4 regions of the Bradyrhizobium sp. USDA 4541 genome follow, and region 1 is predicted to be linked to each of the others. Evidence: predicted binding sites of a transcription regulator. Region 1 holds the regulator's gene; each other region holds the start of a gene.

Region 1 (4,829 bases):
AGCACCACGCGCTGAAGAACATCAACCTGACGCTCGGCACCAACCGCGTCACGGCGTTCATCGGCCCGTCCGGCTGCGGCAAGTCGACCCTGCTGCGCATTTTCAACCGGATGTACGACCTGTATCCGGGTCAGCGCGCGGTCGGCCAGCTGATGCTGGACCAGACCAACATTCTCGACCCCAAGCTCGACCTCAACTTGCTGCGCGCGCGGGTCGGCATGGTGTTCCAGAAGCCGACGCCGTTCCCGATGACGATCTACGAGAACATCGCCTTCGGCATCCGCCTCTATGAGAAGATCTCGAAGTCCGAGATGGACGACCGGGTCGAGAAGGCGCTGCGCGGCGGCGCGCTGTGGAACGAGGTCAAGGACAAGCTGAACGCCTCCGGCCTGTCGCTCTCCGGCGGCCAGCAGCAGCGCCTGTGCATCGCACGCACCGTGGCGGTGCGCCCCGAGGTGATCCTGTTCGACGAGCCGTGCTCGGCGCTCGACCCGATCTCGACCGCCAAGGTCGAGGAGCTGATCCAGGAACTCTCCGAGGACTACACGATCGCGATCGTCACCCACAACATGCAGCAGGCGGCGCGCGTCTCCGACAAGACCGCCTTCATGTATCTCGGCGAGCTGATCGAGTTCGACGACACCAACAAGATCTTCACCTCACCGAGCGATCGGCGCACCCAGGACTACATCACCGGCCGGTTCGGTTGACCGGCGCATGATCCGGAAAAGTGGAAACCGGTTTTCCGATCAGGTCATGCTAAAATTCAGGACACGAAGCCATGATCCCCGGGATCATGGTTGAGGGAGACAAGCGATGGCTTCTGAACATACCGCCAAGGCATTCGACAGCGACCTGCAGGAGTTGACCCGCCTGGTCGCCGAGATGGGCGGCCTGGTCGAACGAATGATTACCGAGTCGGTCGACGCGCTGATCCGTCGCGACGTCGCGCTCGGCAAGCGCGTGGTCGCCGCCGACATCGAGATCGACAATCTGCAGCGCAACATCGAAGAGCGCGCGGTGCTGACGATCGCGCGCCGCCAGCCGATGGCGATCGACCTGCGTGAGATCGTCAGCGCGATGCGCGTCGCCACTGATCTCGAGCGGATCGGCGACCTCGCCAAGAACATGGGCAAGCGCGTCGCGGCGCTGGAGAGCGATTTCCAGCCGCTGAAGTTGATCCGCGGCCTCGAGCACATGACCGACCTCGTGCTGTCGCAGGTCAAGTCGGTGCTCGACGCCTATGCCGCGCACGACCTGCCGGCGGCGATGAACGTCTGGAAGGGCGACGAGGAGGTCGATGCGATCTGCACCTCGCTGTTCCGCGAACTGCTCACCTACATGATGGAAGATCCGCGCAACATCTCGTTCTGCATCCATCTGATGTTCTGCGCCAAGAACATCGAGCGGATCGGCGATCACGCCACCAATATCGCCGAGACCGTGTTCTACATGATCGAGGGCCAGCAGATCACCGACAAGCGCCCGAAGGGCGACATGACCACTTTTGCCACCACGGTGCCGGGCAACTGAGGCATGATCGGCAAGCACGGAACCGGCAAGAGCGAAACTGGACGATCCTCGCGACAAATCGTTTCCGCGGGGACTATGCTCAAGGAAGTAAGCGTTTCGGTTTGCGTCTGGGCAACGGATCACCACAGAGAAAGAACTTAAACCGATGAGCGCACGCATTCTGGTAGTCGAAGACGAGGAAGCGCTGACGACGCTGTTGCGCTACAATCTCGATGCGGAAGGCTACGATGTCGAGACGGTGGGGCGCGGCGACGATGCGGATACAAGGCTGAAGGAGCGCGTCCCCGACCTCGTGGTGCTGGACTGGATGCTGCCGGGCCTGTCCGGCATCGAACTGTGCCGCCGCCTGCGGGCGCGGCCCGAGACCAAGCAGCTTCCGATCATCATGCTGACCGCGCGCGGCGAGGAAAGCGAGCGCGTGCGCGGGCTTGCCACCGGCGCCGACGATTACATCGTCAAGCCGTTCTCGGTGCCGGAGCTGCTGGCGCGGGTGAAGGGCCTCTTGCGCCGCGCCAGCCCGGAGCGGCTTGCGACCGTGCTGACCTACGGCGACATCGAGCTCGACCGCGAGAAGCGCCGCGTGGCGCGCTCGGGCCGTCCGATCGATCTCGGGCCGACCGAGTATCGCCTGCTCGAATTCTTCCTCGAGCATCCCGGCCGCGTGTTCAGCCGCGAGCAATTGCTCGACAGCGTCTGGGGCCGCGACATCTACATCGATGAGCGCACCGTCGACGTGCATATCGGCCGCCTGCGCAAGCTGCTCAATCCGGGCCGCGAGCAGGATCCGATCCGCACTGTGCGCGGCGCCGGCTACGCGCTCGACGACCGCTTTGCCAAGGCCGAGCCGCAGCCGTAACGGCCATGCGGCATTCATAAACCGCAACACGGCGTCGTCCCGGCGAAAGCCGGGACCCATACGCCGCGGCCAGCGCAATCGGCACGCGGCCAGACGGCTTTCTAACAACACCCATTCGTGGTTATGGGTCCCGGCCTGCGCCGGGACGAGGCCGGTGATGTAGCGGTAGCCCGGATGGAGCCGACGGGTCGCGCGAACGAGCGCCCCGTTGGCTCCATCCGGGCTGCGTCACACAAAAAAATCCCCGCTTTCGCGGGGATTTGTCTTTGAGGTCTTCCGTCGTTTTCCCGAGTGCTCACTTGATCTGCGGTTTCGCCGACGGCCGGCGGCGATCGGCGGCGGGCTGGTAGGCGACGCGCGAGTGATGCGCGCAATAGGGCAGGCCGCCGAGCGCTTTGCCGCCGCAGAAGAAGAATTCCGGGCTCGAGGGATCGCCGACCGGCCAGTGACAGGTGGCCTCGTTGAGCTCGAGCAGCGACAGCCGCTGGCTCATCGGCACCACATTGTCGTAGGAGATCGGATCGGGCTCCATCTCGGCCTCGAAGGCGTGCGCCAGCGCGGTGTTGCCGCGCGAGACCGGGCGCGCCACCCGCATCATGTGCTGGGCGGGGCGGGCCTTGCGCTGCCGCGGCGCGGCCGTGGAGGGTGCCTTGGCGCGGCCGGAGAGGCCGAGCCGATGCACTTTGCCGATCACGGCGTTTCGCGTCACATTGCCAAGTTCCGCCGCGATCTGGCTGGCCGACAGGCCGGACTCCCAGAGTTTCTTCAGCTGCTCGACGCGATCGTCGGACCAGGTCAATACAGTCATCGCATTCTTCCCTTCGCGTAGCGCCGGCCAATCATTGGAGCGGCGCTGCGAGCCAATCTGGACAAATATCCCTGCGGCCAGAATCCCTTAGCCCTCGCCGGGCACGGTGTTGCGCCCGAACGTTTACGCGAGACACAAAGGCTACTTAGAGGGTCCAGTACCGCCGCACGAGATGTCGTACCCGACAGGCCAAACGCTACAATATGGCGTGACTCTGGCGCAAGAGTCCGCGGTCGTGCGTCCACATGTTCCCACACAGTTAAGCATCGCGATGAGGCTTTTCCACCGCACCGGAATGCTCCGGATTGCGCTCGTTTCGCATTGCAGGAAGGCCACTTCGTGGCGATTGACACTTACCGACCGCAGCATAGAATGCCCGCCACGTGCCGCCCGCAAAGGCGGCCGTTTTGTTTTCCGAAGCTGGCCGTTGCTGCGCTGGCGTCAAGGCGCGCGGCAATTGTCGGCTTAAAAACCGTCAGTGATCGTCATGACCAACGCTGCCACGTCGCATCTGCTCCCCGTCTTCGCCAGGGTCGATCTCGGTTTCGAGCGCGGTGAGGGCGCCTGGCTGATCGCAACCAACGGCGACCGCTATCTCGATTTCACCTCGGGCGTCGCGGTCAACGCGCTCGGGCACGCGCATCCGCATCTCGTCAAGGCGCTGCAGGAACAGGCGACCAAGCTCTGGCACATGTCGAACCTGTTCAAGAGCCCGGACGGCGAGGTGCTTGCCGCGCGGCTGTGCGAGCAGAGCTTTGCCGACTTCGTGTTCTTCTGCAATTCCGGCGCTGAAGCGATGGAGGGCGTGATCAAGCTGGTCCGCCACTATCACTTCTCCAAGGGCCATGGCGAGCGCTACCGCATCATCACCTTCGAGGGCGCCTTCCACGGCCGCACGCTGGGCACGCTGGCGGCGACCGGCTCGGCGAAATATCTCGAGGGCTTCGGCCCGCCGATGGACGGCTTCGACCAGGTGCCGCATGGCGACATCGACGCGGTGAAGAAGGCGATCGGTCCGCACACCGCCGGCATCCTGATCGAGCCGGTGCAGGGCGAGGGCGGCGTGCGCTCGGCGCCACAGGCGTTCTTCAAGGCACTGCGCGCGCTGTGCGACGAGCACGGCCTGCTGCTCGCCTTCGACGAGGTGCAGACCGGCATGGGCCGAACCGGCGAGCTGTTCGCCTACAAGCGCACCGGCGTCACGCCGGACGTGATGTCGCTGGCCAAGGCGCTCGGGGGCGGTTTCCCGATCGGCGCGGTGCTGGCGACCGCGCAGGCCGCGGCCGGCATGGCGCCCGGCTCGCACGGCTCGACCTTCGGCGGCAATCCGCTCGCGGTCGCCGCCGCCAATGCCGTGCTCGACGTCATGCTGAAACCCGGCTTCTTCGAGCATGTGCAGAAGATGTCGCTGCTGCTCAAGCAGAAGCTCGCCTCCGTCGTCGACCGCTATCCCGGCGTGCTGTCGGAGGTACGCGGCGAGGGGCTGTTGATCGGCGTCAAGGCCGTGGTGCCGTCGGGCGACCTGATCGCAGCGCTGCGCAGCGAGAAGCTGCTCACCGTCGGCGCAGGCGACAATGTGGTGCGGTTCCTGGCGCCGCTGATCGTGACCGAGTCCGAGATCGACCAGTCGAT
Region 2 (4,829 bases), 4.4 Mb from region 1:
CGCAAGCAGCTGCTCGTAGACCATGAAGATGCCGTTGTCCCGCCGCAGCCATCGCGTGTCGCCGGAGCTGTCGGGATCAGCGAGCGACAGCCCGTCGGCCGAGAAGCGCTGGTCAGCAAACGAGCCCACGTGATACCAGGCGCCGCCGGTGATGGTCGCCGGCAGCCTGCTCTCGCCGATCTCGAACTTGTATTTGAGCTGGCCGATCCACCATGGCGGATCGTTGACCCGGAAATTCAGCCCGTGGGCGTTCAATATCTGCGGATCGTCCGTCCCCTGCGGCGGCGAAGCCGAGCCGTCGAACAGTGCCAGATAGGCGGTGATGCGATCGGACAGATTGGCCTTGAACCGGATGCCGGGCACGGCAAGTGGCGGCGACGGTCCGCCGGCCGGCAGAATGGTGCCGACAATGCCGGGCCAGCCGAGCGCCGAATTGATGAAGATGTCGTCGTACTGGCTGTCGATGAACTCGACGTCCGAGCCCTGCTGGCCGACGCGCACCGAGAGTTTGCCGCCGAGCAGCTTCTGCTCGATCCAGAATTCATAGAGCCGCATCGCCGGCAGCGACTCGACGCCGGACACCAGGAACAGGTTGCCGACATAGCTCCGCGACAGCCCGTCGCCGTGGATCTGGTACATGTTGGCGTGGAAGGTCGCGCCGGTCCAGCCCATCGCCTTCTCGAGGTCGATGGTGGTGCCGAGATCGAGACGGCCGGTATAGGCCGCGCCGTTGCTGACGCCGCCGGAGACGTTGGAAAACCCCTCACCGATATAGGTCAGGCTGAACTGGTAGCCGGCTTCCTCGAGCGCAGCCCGCGTATCCGCAATCCGGTCGGCGAAGGGCTGGTCCTCCGCATGCGCCGGCGCGCCGAGTGCGAGGCCCGCGGCCACCAACATCGCGGGGGAGAGAACTCTGTACATGGGAAATGCCGCGGTGCGATCGCGCTATTTGACGATGCCGAGCCGCCGCATCAGCAGATAGGCCAGCAGCGCCGACCCGGCCAACAGGCCTGCGGCCACCAGAAATCCGCTGTCGACGTCGGTCAGCGGCAATCCCTTGGTGTTCATGCCGAAGATGCCTGTGACGAGCGTCGGCGGCAGCAGCATCATGGTGACGACGGACAAGGCGTGGAGGTGCTTGTTGCTCTCCTCCTCGAGCTTGAAGCGCAGCTCTTCCTCGAGCAGGCGGCTGCGCTCGTGCAGTTCGACGATGTCGTGGTCGAGGCCGTCGAGCCGCTGCGCGAGCTTGCCGGCCTGCAGCCGCAGCGCCGGGCTGAGATTGTCGGTGTTCTTCTGCTCGAGCCGGTGAAACAGCACGCGCAGGCCGGCGAGCTGGCGATGCAGTCGCACACAGGTGCGGCGCATCCGGCTCAGATTCTTGCGCAGCTCCGATCCGGTATCCTCGGCGAGCACCCGCTCCTCGATCGCATCGATATCGGTGCCGATCTTGTCCGCCATGCGGTCCATGGTATCGGCGATCTCGTCGACGATCTTCTCCAGCAGCGCCGCGACGCTGCCGACGCGATGGCCACCTTCGAGCACGCGGCGCGTCGCATCAGCGGAGCACAGCGCCTGATGGCGGCCGCTGACCAGGAGGCGTTCGGTCATCGCAAAGCGGAGAAAGCCGGTCTCCCGGGTCGCGGCGTCGATATCCCGCACCAGATCGGAAAACACGCCGTAGACGCAATTGTCGACGACGTGGATCTGCTGGAAATTGTCATTCGACAGCAAGAGGTCCCGCGCGAGCTGCGGGATGTGCATGTTGGCGAGCCATGCCCGGGTGCGGACGTCGGTCAGGTTGAAGTGCAGCCACAGCCTTCCGTCATGGCTCGGCTCGATCGGCGCATCGATCGGAAGCGCCTCGGCACGGCCGTCGTGATGCAGGCGGAACGCCCAGACCAGACCGGGGACCGCCTCACGGGTCAGCAGCGACCCGACCGGAGCGGGAGGTGGATCAGCCAGCATGGCCGCCCTCCAAGGCAATCGACAACGCAACCGCGCGAAATGACATGTTCAAAGCCTCGCCCACGCGCAACGCTGAGCAAGCGCGTCCCTTCGACGGAACATAGGAGGACGCGCCTGTTACAGTGTTATGTCAGCGACCGCCCTACTCCGCCGCAAGACCGGTCGGCGCCGCCGCCTCCGCGGCCTCCTTGTTGTAGTCATGCACGACGCGGCCGAACGGCAGCGTCAGATCGGCGAGGAAGTGGTGCGCGCCGACGACACGCTTGACCGGGAAATCGGCGACCGGTGCATTGACATGCGGCACCAAATGCAGCCGGCCCGGTCCGATCCAGGAGCCCTTGACGACGATGTCGGTCAGGTTGATCGCGACCAGCTGGCAGACCTCGAGATGCCCGTCGACGCCGGGGATCATCTTCAGATTAACTTGCGTCTTCGACAGCGTGGCGCGGGTGACGTCGCCATTGCCCGCCATGCTCTCGTGCTTGTAGCCCATCGTGCCCATCGCAACGAGCTGGCCGGCATATTCCAGCGTGCCGGTCAGCGTGTCCTTGACGATCTCGAGCTTGGGATGAGCGTACTTCTTCGGAAAGCCCCAGATCTCACGGCCGGCCGCGATCGGCGGATCATCGTCGAGATACATCTGGCAGACGAAGTTGACCTCTTCGCCATGCAGGCGCGCGGGGATCACGAGGCCGGACTCGGTGTAGCTGCCGAAGCCGGAGCTGTCGGGCATCTTGATCCATTCGTAATGCACGAACGCCTGCTCGATCGGCTCCAGCGGCTCGGGCAGGCCGGCGCGGATCAACTCCGGATCGGTCTCATAGGTGATGACGAGGAATTCGCGATCGATGAAGCGATACGGACCGGCGGGATAGCTCGGGCCGGCGGCCGGCATCGACGGACGCTTGAGCAGATCTTCCCTGCGCATCGCAATAACCCCCTGTTTGAAAAATTTTCCCGGAAGCTAACGGCCGAGATTGACAGCGATGTGAGGAATTTCCGTCAGGCGCATGACCGCGGTTGCGCGTCGCGACCCGCGTCGCGTTGCCGAGGCCAATGCTAACCATGCAGGCAGGCATGCCGGATGCGCCGAGTGTGGGCGCCGCAATTGTCATCACGGCGTCATCGGCGCGCTGAATTCTCGCCGCGAATTTCTGGAGTGTCTGATATGGACGCGCGAACCCCGCATTTCGACGACATCGATCACGCGACGCCGGGCTGGCGTCCGGAAGGCTGCGATCGCGTGGCCCTGGTCCTGCAGGGCGGCGGCGCACTCGGCGCCTATCAGGCTGGCGTCTATCAGGCGCTGCATGAATCCAACATCGAGCCCGACTGGGTGTGCGGCGTCTCGATCGGCGCGATCAACTCGGCGATCATCGCCGGCAATCCGCCCGAAAAGCGGCTGGAGCGGCTGCACACATTCTGGGATCGCATCACCAGCCGCAAGATCTGGCACTACACTCCGGACGGCGACGTCTTCCGCAAGGCGCGCAATTTCACCAGCTCATGGCTGACGACCACGCTCGGACAACCCGGCTTCTTCACCCCGCACCAGGCCAATCCGTGGTTCAGCGCGGCCGGCGCGCGCACCGCCACCAGCTACTACGACACCACGCCGCTGCGCGAGTCCTTGCTCGAGCTGGTTGATTTCGACCGCATCAATTCCAAGAAGATACGCTTCGCGGTCGGCGCAGTGAACGTGCTGTCCGGCAACTTCATCTATTTCGACAATGCCCATGACGAGATCATTCCCGAGCACATCATGGCGAGCGGCGCGCTGCCGCCGGCGCTGCCGATGGTGAAGGTCGGCACCGACCATTTCTGGGACGGCGGCATCGTGTCCAACACGCCGCTGCAGCATCTGCTCGACCAGGAAGACAACATGAACTCGCTGGTGTTCCAGGTCGACCTGTTCTCGGCGCGCGGCGCGCTGCCGCGCGACATCCAGGACGTGATGGCCCGGCACAAGGACATCATGTATTCGTCGCGTACCCGCTACAACACCGACGTCTATCGCAAGACCTACAATCTGCGCACCGCCCTGCACAATGCGCTGGGGAAGATCCCCGACGATCAGCTGTCGGACGAGGAGCGCCAGCTCAAGAAGGCAAACGCCCGGCTGCCGGGCATCACGCTGTTGCAGCTGATCTATCAGCAAAAGGCCTATGAGGGCGACGCCAAGGACCACGAATTCTCCGGCACCTCTATGCGCGAGCACTGGGTGAGCGGGCACGAGGACACCAAGCGCTCGCTGAAGCGGCGCGAATGGATCAAGATGCCCGAGAACGGCATGGGCATCGTGATCCACGACGTGCATCGGGAGGCGGAGTAAATAAGGCCGTCATTGCCGGGCTTGACCCGGCAATCCATCCCGCTTCGGATGACTCATTCGATGGATGCGCGGGTCAAGCCCGCGCATGACGCGTTGAGTCTGAGGGCCCTTACGGCCGCGTCGACATGTTGCTCGGCGGACCAGCCTTGCGGATCGGTTCGGCGAGGCGCGCGAACTCGCAGAGCAGCGAGCGCGTCTTGCGCGGGTCGATCACCTCCTCGACCCAGAACTTCTCGGCCGAGCGGAACGGCGAGCGCAGCTTGTTGAGGCGATCCTCGATCTCGCGCAGCTTGGCGGCGGGATCGGCGGCCGCATCGATCTCGGCGCGATAGGCCGCCTCGATACCGCCTTCGAGCGGCAGCGAGCCCCAATAGGCCGACGGCCACGCATAGCGCATCGAGAAGCGGTTGGCCGGCTGATGCACCACGCCGGCGACGCCGAAGGCGTTGCGGATGATGATGGTGCACCACGGCACCGTGCTCTGGTTGACCGCCGCCATCGCCCGCACGCCGTGGCGGATGGTCGCCGTCTT
Region 3 (4,829 bases), 2.9 Mb from region 1:
TGGCGGAAGCCGGCGGCGGCGCAGGTGTCGATTAACTCCTGCAGCAGCCGGCCGCCAACGCGCTGGCCGGTGAAGCGGTGATGCACATAGATCGAATGCTTCACCGTGTAGCGGTAGGCCGGACGCTTGCGAAACAGCACGACATAGGCATAGCCGACCACCTCGCTGTCGCAGATCGCGACGAGGTGGGGCAGGCGGGTGTTGCGCAGATTCTTGCGGCGGTCGCGCAGATCGTCGGGCTCCGGCGTGCCGCTGTCGTCGACGCTTTCCTCGACGCCGCGGCGGATGTGGTGGCGGTAGATCGACAGCATGGCGTCGACGTCGCTGTCGCGGGACGGGCGGACGGTGATCTTGTAATCATTCTCCATTGTGTTGCGTCCGTTCGCCTATTCGGACACGACATAGGTGTAGAAGCGGACGCGGCCGGAGTCGTCGATCTCCTTGTAGATGCCCTGGACCTCGACCTCGAAGCCCGGGAACGCATTGAAGCTCGCCTCGAACATCTTCAGGTAATCGATCATCGGCTTGCTGCGTTCCGACAGCCGCTCGCCGGGCACGATGGTGGCGATGCCGGGCGGGTAGACCACGAACGGCGTCGCGGCGACGCGGCCGAAGATCTGGTCGATCGGCAGATAGTCGACATCGTTGCGGATGAGATATTGTGCGGCCTGGCGCGGCGACATCGCGATCTCGGGCAGGTGCTCGGGCAGGAATTGCCTGGCCTGCAGCGTGCTGACGCCGCCGTCGCGGAAGAAGCGGTGCATGTCGCCGCAGAGGTCGCGCAGCCGCACCCCGGCATAGCGGCCCGGACGGCGGCGGTAGAATTCCGGGATGACGTCCTCGAGCAGCGCGTTGTCGTCGTGCAGCTTCTTGAAGGCGACGAGCCCGGAGACCAGCGTGCCGGCCTTGCTGGCCTCGACGCCGGGCGTCAGCAGGAACAGCAGGGAATTGAGGTCGTTCTTTTCGGCGACGATGCGGTTCTCCCGCAAATATTGCGCCACCACCGGTGCGGGGATGCCGTGATCGGCATAGGCGCCGGTGGCGTGATCGAAGCCCGGCGTCAGCAATGTGAGCTTGTTCGGATCGGTCATGGCAAAGCCGGCCGTCAGCTCGGGGAAGCCGTGCCAGGTCTCGCCGGGATTGAGCTGCCAGTAGGACGGGTTGGTCGCGAGCTGGTCGGTCGAGATCGTCTCCCAGGCGACATTGTGCACGCCGTTCTCGCGCGCGACGTCGGGGATCATGACGCGATCCGGCACGAACGGCTCGAAGAACCAGCGCCGCTCGGGGCGCGTCTCCTTCTCCTCGAACTCGCGCTTCACGGCGCGGATTTTCTTGCGCAGCTCGATGCCGAGCCGGATCGTGTCGTCCCACAAGACTTCGCCGGAGCGGCCCTTCATCATCTGCGCGCCGACATCGAGCGAGGCGAAGATCGGATAGAATGGCGAGGTCGAGGCGTGCTGCATGAAGCTTTCGTTGAAGCGGCGGTGCTCGACCCGGCGCTTCTGGCCCTTGATGTGGCGGTCGCGGATGTGGATCTGCGAGGCCTGCGAGAAGCTCGCGAGCTGCTTGTGGGTCGATTGGGTCGCAATGATGCCGGGGGCCTCGGGGCCGAGATCGGACAGCCCCATCGCGAAGCGGCCGGCATAGATCGGGTGGAATTTCATGAAGCCGGCCCAGGCCTCGTCGAACAGGATGTAGTCGCAGAGATGGCCGATCCGCTTGAGGATCATCTCGGCCGAGTGGATGGTGCCGTCATAGGTGCACTGCTCGACCACGGCGACGCGGAACGGACGCTCCTTCTTCCAGGCGTTCTCGTCCTTGACCAGCGGGTGCTTGCGGATGTGGTCGCGCAGCGTGCCCTCGTCGAGCAGGTCCCAGCGCATCGGCCCGATCAGGCCCCAGGCGTTGCGCACCGTCGGCACGTAGACCGGGATGCCGCCGCCGATCAGCAGCGCGCCGTGATGCGCGGCCTTGTGATTGTTGCGGTCGAACAGCACGAGGTCGCCGTCGGTGACCAGCGAGCCGAGCGCGACCTTGTTGGAGGTCGAGGTGCCGTTGAGCACGAAATAGGTTTTCTCGGCGCCGAAGATCCGCGCCGCCTCCTTCTGCGCCCGCAGCGCCGGCCCCTCATGGGTGAGGAGGTCGCCGAGGTCGAGCACGGAATTGTCGAGGTCGTCGCGGAACACGGCTTCGCCAAGGTGTTCGACGAACACCCGTCCGATTGGGCTGCGGCTGTAGAACACGCCGCCATTGTGGCCCGGGCAGGTCCAGAGCTGGTTGCCTTCCTCGGCATAGTCGACCAGCGCGCCGAAGAACGGCGTCTTCAAATTCTCGGCATATTGCTTCAGCCTGGAGATCAGGTTCTTGGCGATGAAGGGCGGGGTTTCCTCGGACAGGAACACGTAGCCGTCGATGAAATCGAGCACCTCGACCGGCAGGTCCTCGAACCGCTTGCGCCGGATCAACAGGATGATCGGGAAGTCGAGGCCGCGCCGGCGCATCAGGTTGATCAGCGCCGCGGTCTTGCCCTCAAGGCCCTTCTTGCCCCAATCGACCACCATGCAGCCGATCGCGGCGTCGGTCTGCACCGCGATCTCGGCATCTTCCAGCTTGCGGGCGCGAACCACCTCGAAGCCGGAGCGCTCGATCTCGGCGATGATCTGGTTGAAGCGGATGCCCTCGAGGTCGTCGGCCTCGAACACCGGCGCAGCGAACAGGAAGTTGAAGCGTTTGAAATAGTCCATGCGTGTCCCCGAACTGGTCCGGCGCTGACGTGTCGGCACAATTCATGACAGGCAGATGACAATGGTGCGGATGGAGGATCGAATACGTTGTTGGGGACGCAATCCCTCACTGCACGGCGTCAGCCCGTGGGTATTCGAGCTGCATGGCGACGAAGTCCGCCGTATCACGGCCATAGCGTGTTTCGATCCCGGCAAGCGCCCGGTCGAGCGCCTGCACGGGCGGCGCGGTGCCGACCGCGGGCGGCAGACGATCTGCGGACCAATCCGGCGCTACGACCTGCGGATAGACGCGCAGGCCGTTGCGGGTCGTGACGACGTCGTCGGTCGCGGCGAAGGTCACGGCATGCGAGCGGTAGGTGCGCGACCAGCTGTCGGCGACCAGCGCCAGCGAGACCTCGTCGACGCCGGGGGCAAGCGCGAGGCCGAGCTGTTCCCGGTTCCAGAACGCCAGCGTGTTCCGGATGGCGGTCAGCGCGAAGGGACGCGTGAACTTGAAGGCGTTGCTGTCATGCCGCGCGTCCCAGCCGGGCAGGCCGATCTCGCGCGCGACGGCCTCAGCCCTGGTACGGCCGGCGATCGCCTCGATCAGGGTCAGCGACATCGGCATCGAGGCCGAAATCCCGGTCGTCGTCGCGACGCCGTGGTCGACCACGATGCGGCGGTCGGCGACATAGCGGATCTCAGGATGTTTGCTGCGCCAGTTCTTCAGGTAAAACCAGTGCGTGGTGGCGCGCCTGCCGTCGAGCAGGCCGGTCGAGGCGAGCACCTTGGCGCCGGCGCAGACGGCGACGATCACGGCGCCTTTCTCCGCCTGCTGCCGGACCCATTGCATGACCGCCGGATCGTCGTCGCGGCTCATCGCCGGCACGATAACGTAGTCGGCGCCGTCGCCATGTGCGGCATCGAATGCGGCGATGGTCGCATCAGGCTCGACCTTCAGCACCGGGAACAGCGCGACCGGACCGGGTCCCGTCGCCAGCGTGACGACATCGGCAACATCGGCGCGCTTGAGGATGCCGTAGGGCATCAGATAGTCGGTGGTCTCGGTCATGTCGTTGATGCCGAGCATCGCGATCAGCGGGCGCGACCGCTTCGGCGGCTTCAGCGCCGCGAGCGTTGCATCCTGCTCGGCCTTGGCGATCGGAGGCGGAACCCGGAACGCCGATGCGGCGGGCAGGGTGAAGAGCCAGATGCCGCCGATGATTGGAACCAGCGCGGCAACGGCGATGCCGCTCCACGCGAGAAGCCGCCAGGTCATGATGATCGATCTCAACGTATCCGCGTGCGTCGCCCGGCACGCAAGCTACTCGCCGGCCACGTCGACCAAAACGGCGAAATTCCCGCAAAAACGGACACGCGAACAAAGCGGCTCACAGGCATAGCCCGGACGAGCGACAGCGACATCCGGGGCCGGTCCTTCCCCGCATGTCGCTCCGCTCATGCGGGCTACGCGACGCGCTCAGTAGACGAGGTTCGTGCCCGGCGGCTTTTCCAGTGCCGCCGCCAGCGTCCGATACTCCTCGCAGTCGGTGCCACAGATCTCGGCGATCCGCTGCAGATGATACTGCGCCTGGTCGCGGTTTCCCTGTTCGATCTGCCACAGGCCGTAGTAGTTCCACGTCAGGACGTGGTTCGGATCGGCCTTGAGCGCACGTTCGTACCAGACTTGCGATTGCTTGTAGTCGCCGAGCTTGCGATAGGAGTAGCCGATCAGGTTCGCGACGTTCGGCTGATCATCGCGGCCGAGTGCGTGCAACTGATCGATCGCGGCGGTGTAGTCGTTGCGTTCGTAGATTGTCGCATAGGCTGCGCGATAGCCGTCGCGGAACGCCGGGTCTTCGAAGCCGGACTGCTTGACGGGCTTCTTGATCTTGTGCGTGGTCTTTCTGTCCTTTTGCTGGGGATAGGACGGCGCGGGAGTGCCGTAGCTCGACCCGTATGGGTCGCCACCACCACCACCGCCGCCACCACCGCCAGCCGCGACGGCGGTCTGCGGTGGGAACAGAATGATCGGCGCTGTCAGGAATGCCGCAAGCATCATCGGTGACTTGATCATGTACGCCTCCGATTTGACAAGGACAGTTA
Region 4 (4,829 bases), 2.5 Mb from region 1:
GACCGACGGTCGGCATGCGCCGTGGGAAAGCTCGTCGCTGACTTCTGATTTCTATTTCTTCGGCGATACCGCGGCAGGCACACCAATCAGCCGGACGAGATCAGGTGACGGCCACACCGCCGTCCGTTCAAGTTCATCAAGCTCGCACTTCGGCCGAGTTGGCGGCGGCCATCGTGGCGGCTTCAGGCACTGATCCGTCGTGCAGCGCAACGAAACGGGGCAGAAGCGACCACCGCCCTGCCCGCGCCTCTTCTCAACATGCTGGCGTCAGGCGACGAGTTTCGCGAACAGGTCGGCGTCGACATTGCCGCCCGACAGCACGATGACGACGTTCTTGCCCTTGGCGTCGATCCGCCCGGCGAGCAGCGCGGCGAGCCCGACCGCGCCGCCGGGCTCGACCACGAGCTTGAGTTCGCGGTAGGCAAAGGCGACGGCAGCGCCGACCTCGTCGTCTGAGGCGCTGACGCCATTCGCGAGCAGCTTGCTGTTGATGGCGAAGGTCAGTTCGCCCGGCATCATCGCCATCAGCGCATCGCAGATGGTGCGCGGCGCAACCGCATGCGCCTCGCGATGGCCGACCTTGAGCGAAAGCGCATGATCGTCATAGCCCGCGGGCTCGGCGACGATCACCTGGGCCTGCGGATATTTCGCCTTCACAGCGGTCGCAACACCCGCGATCAATCCGCCACCTGAAGCCGGCGCGACCACGATGTCGGGCGTCAGTCCGAGCGCGGCCATGTCCTCGGCGATCTCACGGCCGGCGGTCCCCTGGCCCGCGATCACGAAGGGATCGTCGTAGGGGCGCACCAGGGTCGCGCCGCGCTTGCCGGCAATGCCGTTGGCGATCGCTTCGCGGTCGTCGCGATCGCGGTCGTAGAGCACGACTTCGGCGCCGTAGGATTTGGTGCGCTCGCGCTTGGTGATCGGCGAGTCCGCAGGCATCACGATGGTCGCCTGCATGTTGAGGATCTTGGCCGCCGCGGCAACGCCTTGGGCGTGGTTGCCCGAGGAGAACGCGACGACGCCGCCGCTCCGCTTGTCCTGCGGGATCGAGGCGAGCTTGTTGAAGGCGCCGCGAAACTTGAACGATCCGGTCCGCTGCAGCATTTCGGGCTTGAGGAAAACCTGGCTGCCGACGCGTTCGTTGAGAACGGGGAAGGTCAGGAGCGGCGTGCGCACCGCGAACGGCGCGACCACCCTTGCGGCGGCATCGATGTCCGCGGCAGCGACGGGTGGATTGAGAACGGTGTCCGTCATTCGCGATTTGTATCGCGGCGGGGCGCAGCCCGGCAAGACGATTTAGCGTGAGTTTGTCTAGTGCGAGATCGGCTGGCTGGCCGGCAGGGCCACAAAATGGTGCTCCTCGGCACCGAATTCGAGCGCCTCCCCCTCGCCGTCCGGCGGCGCGGGGCGGACGTTCATGCAGCGATCGATGAACACCCGGGCCGACGCCTGCCAGGTGTGGAGCGCGGCAAAATCGACGCAGGCCTGCCGCGGGATGCTGAGCGCCTCCAGGCAGGCATGGCGCAGATCCTCGTCGAGCACGCCGACCGGCGCCGCGCCGATCACGTCGCGGGGACCGGTGACCGGAAAAGCGGCAACCGGCAGGCCGCTCGCCAACGCCTCGAGCAAGACCAGACCGAACGTATCGGTCCGGCTCGGGAAAACGAACACATCGGCCGCGGCGTAGATCTCAGCCAATTCTTCCCCATGGCGGGCGCCAAGGAACACGGCATCCGGATATTTCCGCTCCAGCGCCGCCCGCGCCGGGCCGTCGCCGACCACGACCTTGGTTCCCGGCAGATCGAGATCGAGGAAGGCCTCGAGATTCTTCTCCACCGCCACCCGGCCGACGCTGAGATAGACCGGCTGCGGCAGGCAGAGATCGACGTCGCGCGGATGGAACAGTGAGGTATCGACGCCGCGCGACCACAGCACCACGTTGCGGAAGCCGCGCTGACGCAACTCGGCCGCCAGCGCCGGGGTCGCCGCCATCACCGCCCGGCTCGGCCTGTGGAACCAGCGCAGCGCCCGCCACACCCAGGCTTCGGGGACGGGCGTCCGCGCCGAGACGTATTCGGGGAAGCGGGTGTGGAAGCTCGTCGTGAACGGCAGGCCGCGCTTGCGGCAGTAGCGGCGAACCGCAAGCCCGATCGGGCCCTCGGTCGCGATATGTATGCTGTCGGGCTGCGCCGCCTCGATCAGACTTGCGACCTTGGCCCGGTAGGGCAGCGCCAGCCGGAGATCGCGATAGCTCGGCATCGCGAAGGTGCGGAACTCGTCCGGCGTCAGGAAGCTCACCTCGACGCCGAGCGATTTCGCCGCCTGTGCCATCATGGTCAGCGTGCGGACAACCCCGTTGACCTGGGGATGCCACGCATCGGTCGCGACCAGGATATGCGTCATGCAGCGCGTGCCGTCACTCGCGGAACCGGCGCGATCCGGCGCACCGGGTCGGTCCAGGTGATGATCTCGAAATGGCCGTCCTCATGCTCGGCGAGCGCGGTGCAACTCTCCACCCAGTCGCCGCAATTCATGTAGCGGATGCCGTGCTCGTCATGGATCGTCGCGTAGTGGATGTGGCCGCAGATCACGCCGTCGCAGCCGTGGCGCCGCGCCTCGCCGGCGAGCGTCGCCTCGAACGCGCCGATATAGTTCACCGCCTTCTTGACCTTCAGCTTGGCCCATTGCGACAGCGACCAGTACGGCACGCCGAACATCTTGCGGAAGAAGTTGACGAAGCGATTCATCTGGATCGCGAAATCGTAGGCCTTGTCGCCGAGATGGGCGAGCCAGCGCGCGTTCTGCACCACGAGATCGAAAATGTCGCCGTGGATCACGAGGTAGCGCTTGCCGTCGGCGCCGGTGTGAACGGTGTTCTCCACCACGTCGATGCCGCCGAAATGCGTGCCGTAATATTTGCGCAGGAACTCGTCGTGGTTGCCCGGGACGTAGATCACCTTGGCGCCCTTGCGCGCCTTGCGCAGCATCTTCTGCACGAAATCGTTATGGGTCTGCGGCCAGTACCAGTTCGACTTCAGCGCCCAGCCGTCGACGATATCACCAACGAGGTAGATCGTGTCGGCATCGTGAGCGCGGAGGAAGTCCAGCAGGCGGTCGGCTTGCGAACCGCGGGCTCCGAGATGGACATCGGAGATAAACAAAGTGCGAAAGTGCCGCTCGGGACTTTCTTCACTCAAGGAGTCACTTCCCATGCCTGTGCACCTAACAGATTCCTGTGACAAGGCGATGACGATCCCCGCGACCCGAGGCCCCACAAATAGTTAACGAGAATCAGCAGTACGCCGCTTCTCTGCGGATAACAGCAGCGTGCGACAATCTGGCGACATCAGGCTGTGGGGAAGAGGCGTTGTGTTGCCTGCACAGCGCGATGGAACAACGCGCGGTGCGTAGCCCGGATGAAGCGCAGCGCAATCCGGGAGACCGTTTCAGCGGTTGGCGCTTTCCCGGATTTCGCTGCGCTTCATCCGGGCTACAGAGCTACGAAGCTTCAGTAGTACTTGTGGAAGTGATGCACCGGCCCATGGCCGTGGCCGACGGCGAAGCGATCGGCTTCGGCGATCGCCTGCGTGATCCAGGCCTTGGCGTTGCGCACGGAGGTCTCCATGCTCTCGCCCCTCGCGAGCCCTGCTGCGATTGCCGAGGACAGCGAGCAGCCGGTGCCATGCGTATTGGCGGTCGCAATCCGCGGCGCAGCCAGCGCGATGCTGTGCTCGGCATCGATCAGATAGTCGATGCTCTCGGCGCCGTGCCCATGGCCGCCCTTGAGCAGCACCGCGCGACATCCCATTGCCAGCAATCGCTTGCCTTGTCGCTCGACGTCGGCCTCGCTTGAGGCAACCGGCTCGTTCAAGAGCGCCGCCGCTTCCGGCAGGTTCGGCGTGATCAGCGAGGCCAGCGGAAACAGCAGGACCTTCAGCGCATCGACCGCCTCGGCGGCAAGCAGCCGATCACCGGAGGTTGCGACCATCACCGGATCGAGCACGACATGGCGCGGCGCCCAGCGCCTCAGCCCACCGGCGATCACAGCGATCGTGTCGGCCTGTGCCACCATGCCGATCTTGACCGCGCCGACCTCGAGGTCGGAGAACACCGCATCGATCTGGGCGGTGACGAATGACGCGGGCACCGGATGGATGCCGCTGACCCCCATGGTGTTCTGCGCGGTCAGCGCCGTGATCGCGGCGGCGCCATAGACCCCGAGCGCGGCAAAGCTCTTGAGGTCGGCCTGGATGCCCGCCCCGCCCGAGGAGTCCGAGCCGGCAATGGTGAGCGCGACCGGCGTCATCTTGCAGCGCCAGTGGTTGATACGAATGAGACCATCACGAACAAGACCATGGCCTGTCCTAGCCCAGCCGCCGATCGGCAGCAAGTTCGCCTGACTTTACCGCAAGTTGGCCTCACCTTGACCCCCTGCCTCGCCCCCTTGCCTTGGCCGCCCGTTTTGGGCCTATAGTCGCGGAAATCCCCGGAGACGACTTTGATGGTTCCTTTCTTCGTCCAGATCAAATGCAAGCTCGGCCAGTCCTACACCGTCGCCAACGCACTGGCGGAGGCCGAGATTGCGTCCGAGATCTATTCCACCGCGGGCAACTACGACCTCCTGGTCAAGTTCTACGTCGACCACGACACCGACATCGGCCATTTCATCAACGAGAAGGTTCAGGTGATCCCGGGCATCCAGGACACCCTCACGATCATCACCTTCAAGGCGTTCGGCGCGAAGTAGGACGCGCCCGCGAGAGTATGATGAGATCAGGTCGAGCTTGAACGGCGTCGAAAGTTCACCTCTCCCTTGGGAGAGGTGA

Evidence for each region. The regulator PhoB, encoded in region 1, activates phosphate uptake and scavenging genes when phosphate is short. The targets are predictions, from matches to a motif close to TGTCATNNANCTGTCAT.
Region 2: J2R80_RS31825 (acetoacetate decarboxylase) is a predicted target of PhoB. The motif match lies at 3,075-3,091, and genes of this name have one in related genera.
Region 3: J2R80_RS24150 (Orn/Lys/Arg decarboxylase N-terminal domain-containing protein) is a predicted target of PhoB. The motif match lies at 2,789-2,805, and genes of this name have one in related genera.
Region 4: J2R80_RS22305 (UDP-2,3-diacylglucosamine diphosphatase) is a predicted target of PhoB. The motif match lies at 3,239-3,255, and genes of this name have one in related genera.

The regions. Positions count from the first base shown of each region.
Region 1 covers NZ_JALJZF010000001.1:2,261,704-2,266,532, forward strand. The annotation lists gene pstB (phosphate ABC transporter ATP-binding protein PstB) at 1-710, shown strand, start outside; gene phoU (phosphate signaling complex protein PhoU) at 817-1,533, shown strand; gene phoB (phosphate regulon transcriptional regulator PhoB) at 1,679-2,389, shown strand; gene J2R80_RS10535 (GcrA family cell cycle regulator) at 2,685-3,197, opposite strand; gene J2R80_RS10540 (aspartate aminotransferase family protein) at 3,685-4,829, shown strand, end outside.
Region 2 covers NZ_JALJZF010000001.1:6,660,278-6,665,106, forward strand. The annotation lists gene J2R80_RS31815 (carbohydrate porin) at 1-921, opposite strand, end outside; gene J2R80_RS31820 (transporter) at 946-1,965, opposite strand; gene J2R80_RS31825 (acetoacetate decarboxylase) at 2,108-2,893, opposite strand; gene J2R80_RS31830 (patatin-like phospholipase family protein) at 3,134-4,297, shown strand; gene J2R80_RS31835 (acyl-CoA carboxylase subunit beta) at 4,407-4,829, opposite strand, start outside.
Region 3 covers NZ_JALJZF010000001.1:5,124,642-5,129,470, forward strand. The annotation lists gene J2R80_RS24145 (GNAT family N-acetyltransferase) at 1-368, opposite strand, end outside; gene J2R80_RS24150 (Orn/Lys/Arg decarboxylase N-terminal domain-containing protein) at 387-2,744, opposite strand; gene J2R80_RS24155 (DJ-1/PfpI family protein) at 2,851-4,002, opposite strand; gene J2R80_RS24160 (tetratricopeptide repeat protein) at 4,204-4,800, opposite strand.
Region 4 covers NZ_JALJZF010000001.1:4,754,828-4,759,656, reverse strand. The annotation lists gene J2R80_RS22315 (threonine/serine dehydratase) at 268-1,257, opposite strand; gene J2R80_RS22310 (glycosyltransferase family 1 protein) at 1,315-2,406, opposite strand; gene J2R80_RS22305 (UDP-2,3-diacylglucosamine diphosphatase) at 2,403-3,215, opposite strand; gene thiD (bifunctional hydroxymethylpyrimidine kinase/phosphomethylpyrimidine kinase) at 3,512-4,309, opposite strand; gene J2R80_RS22295 (Lrp/AsnC ligand binding domain-containing protein) at 4,505-4,750, shown strand.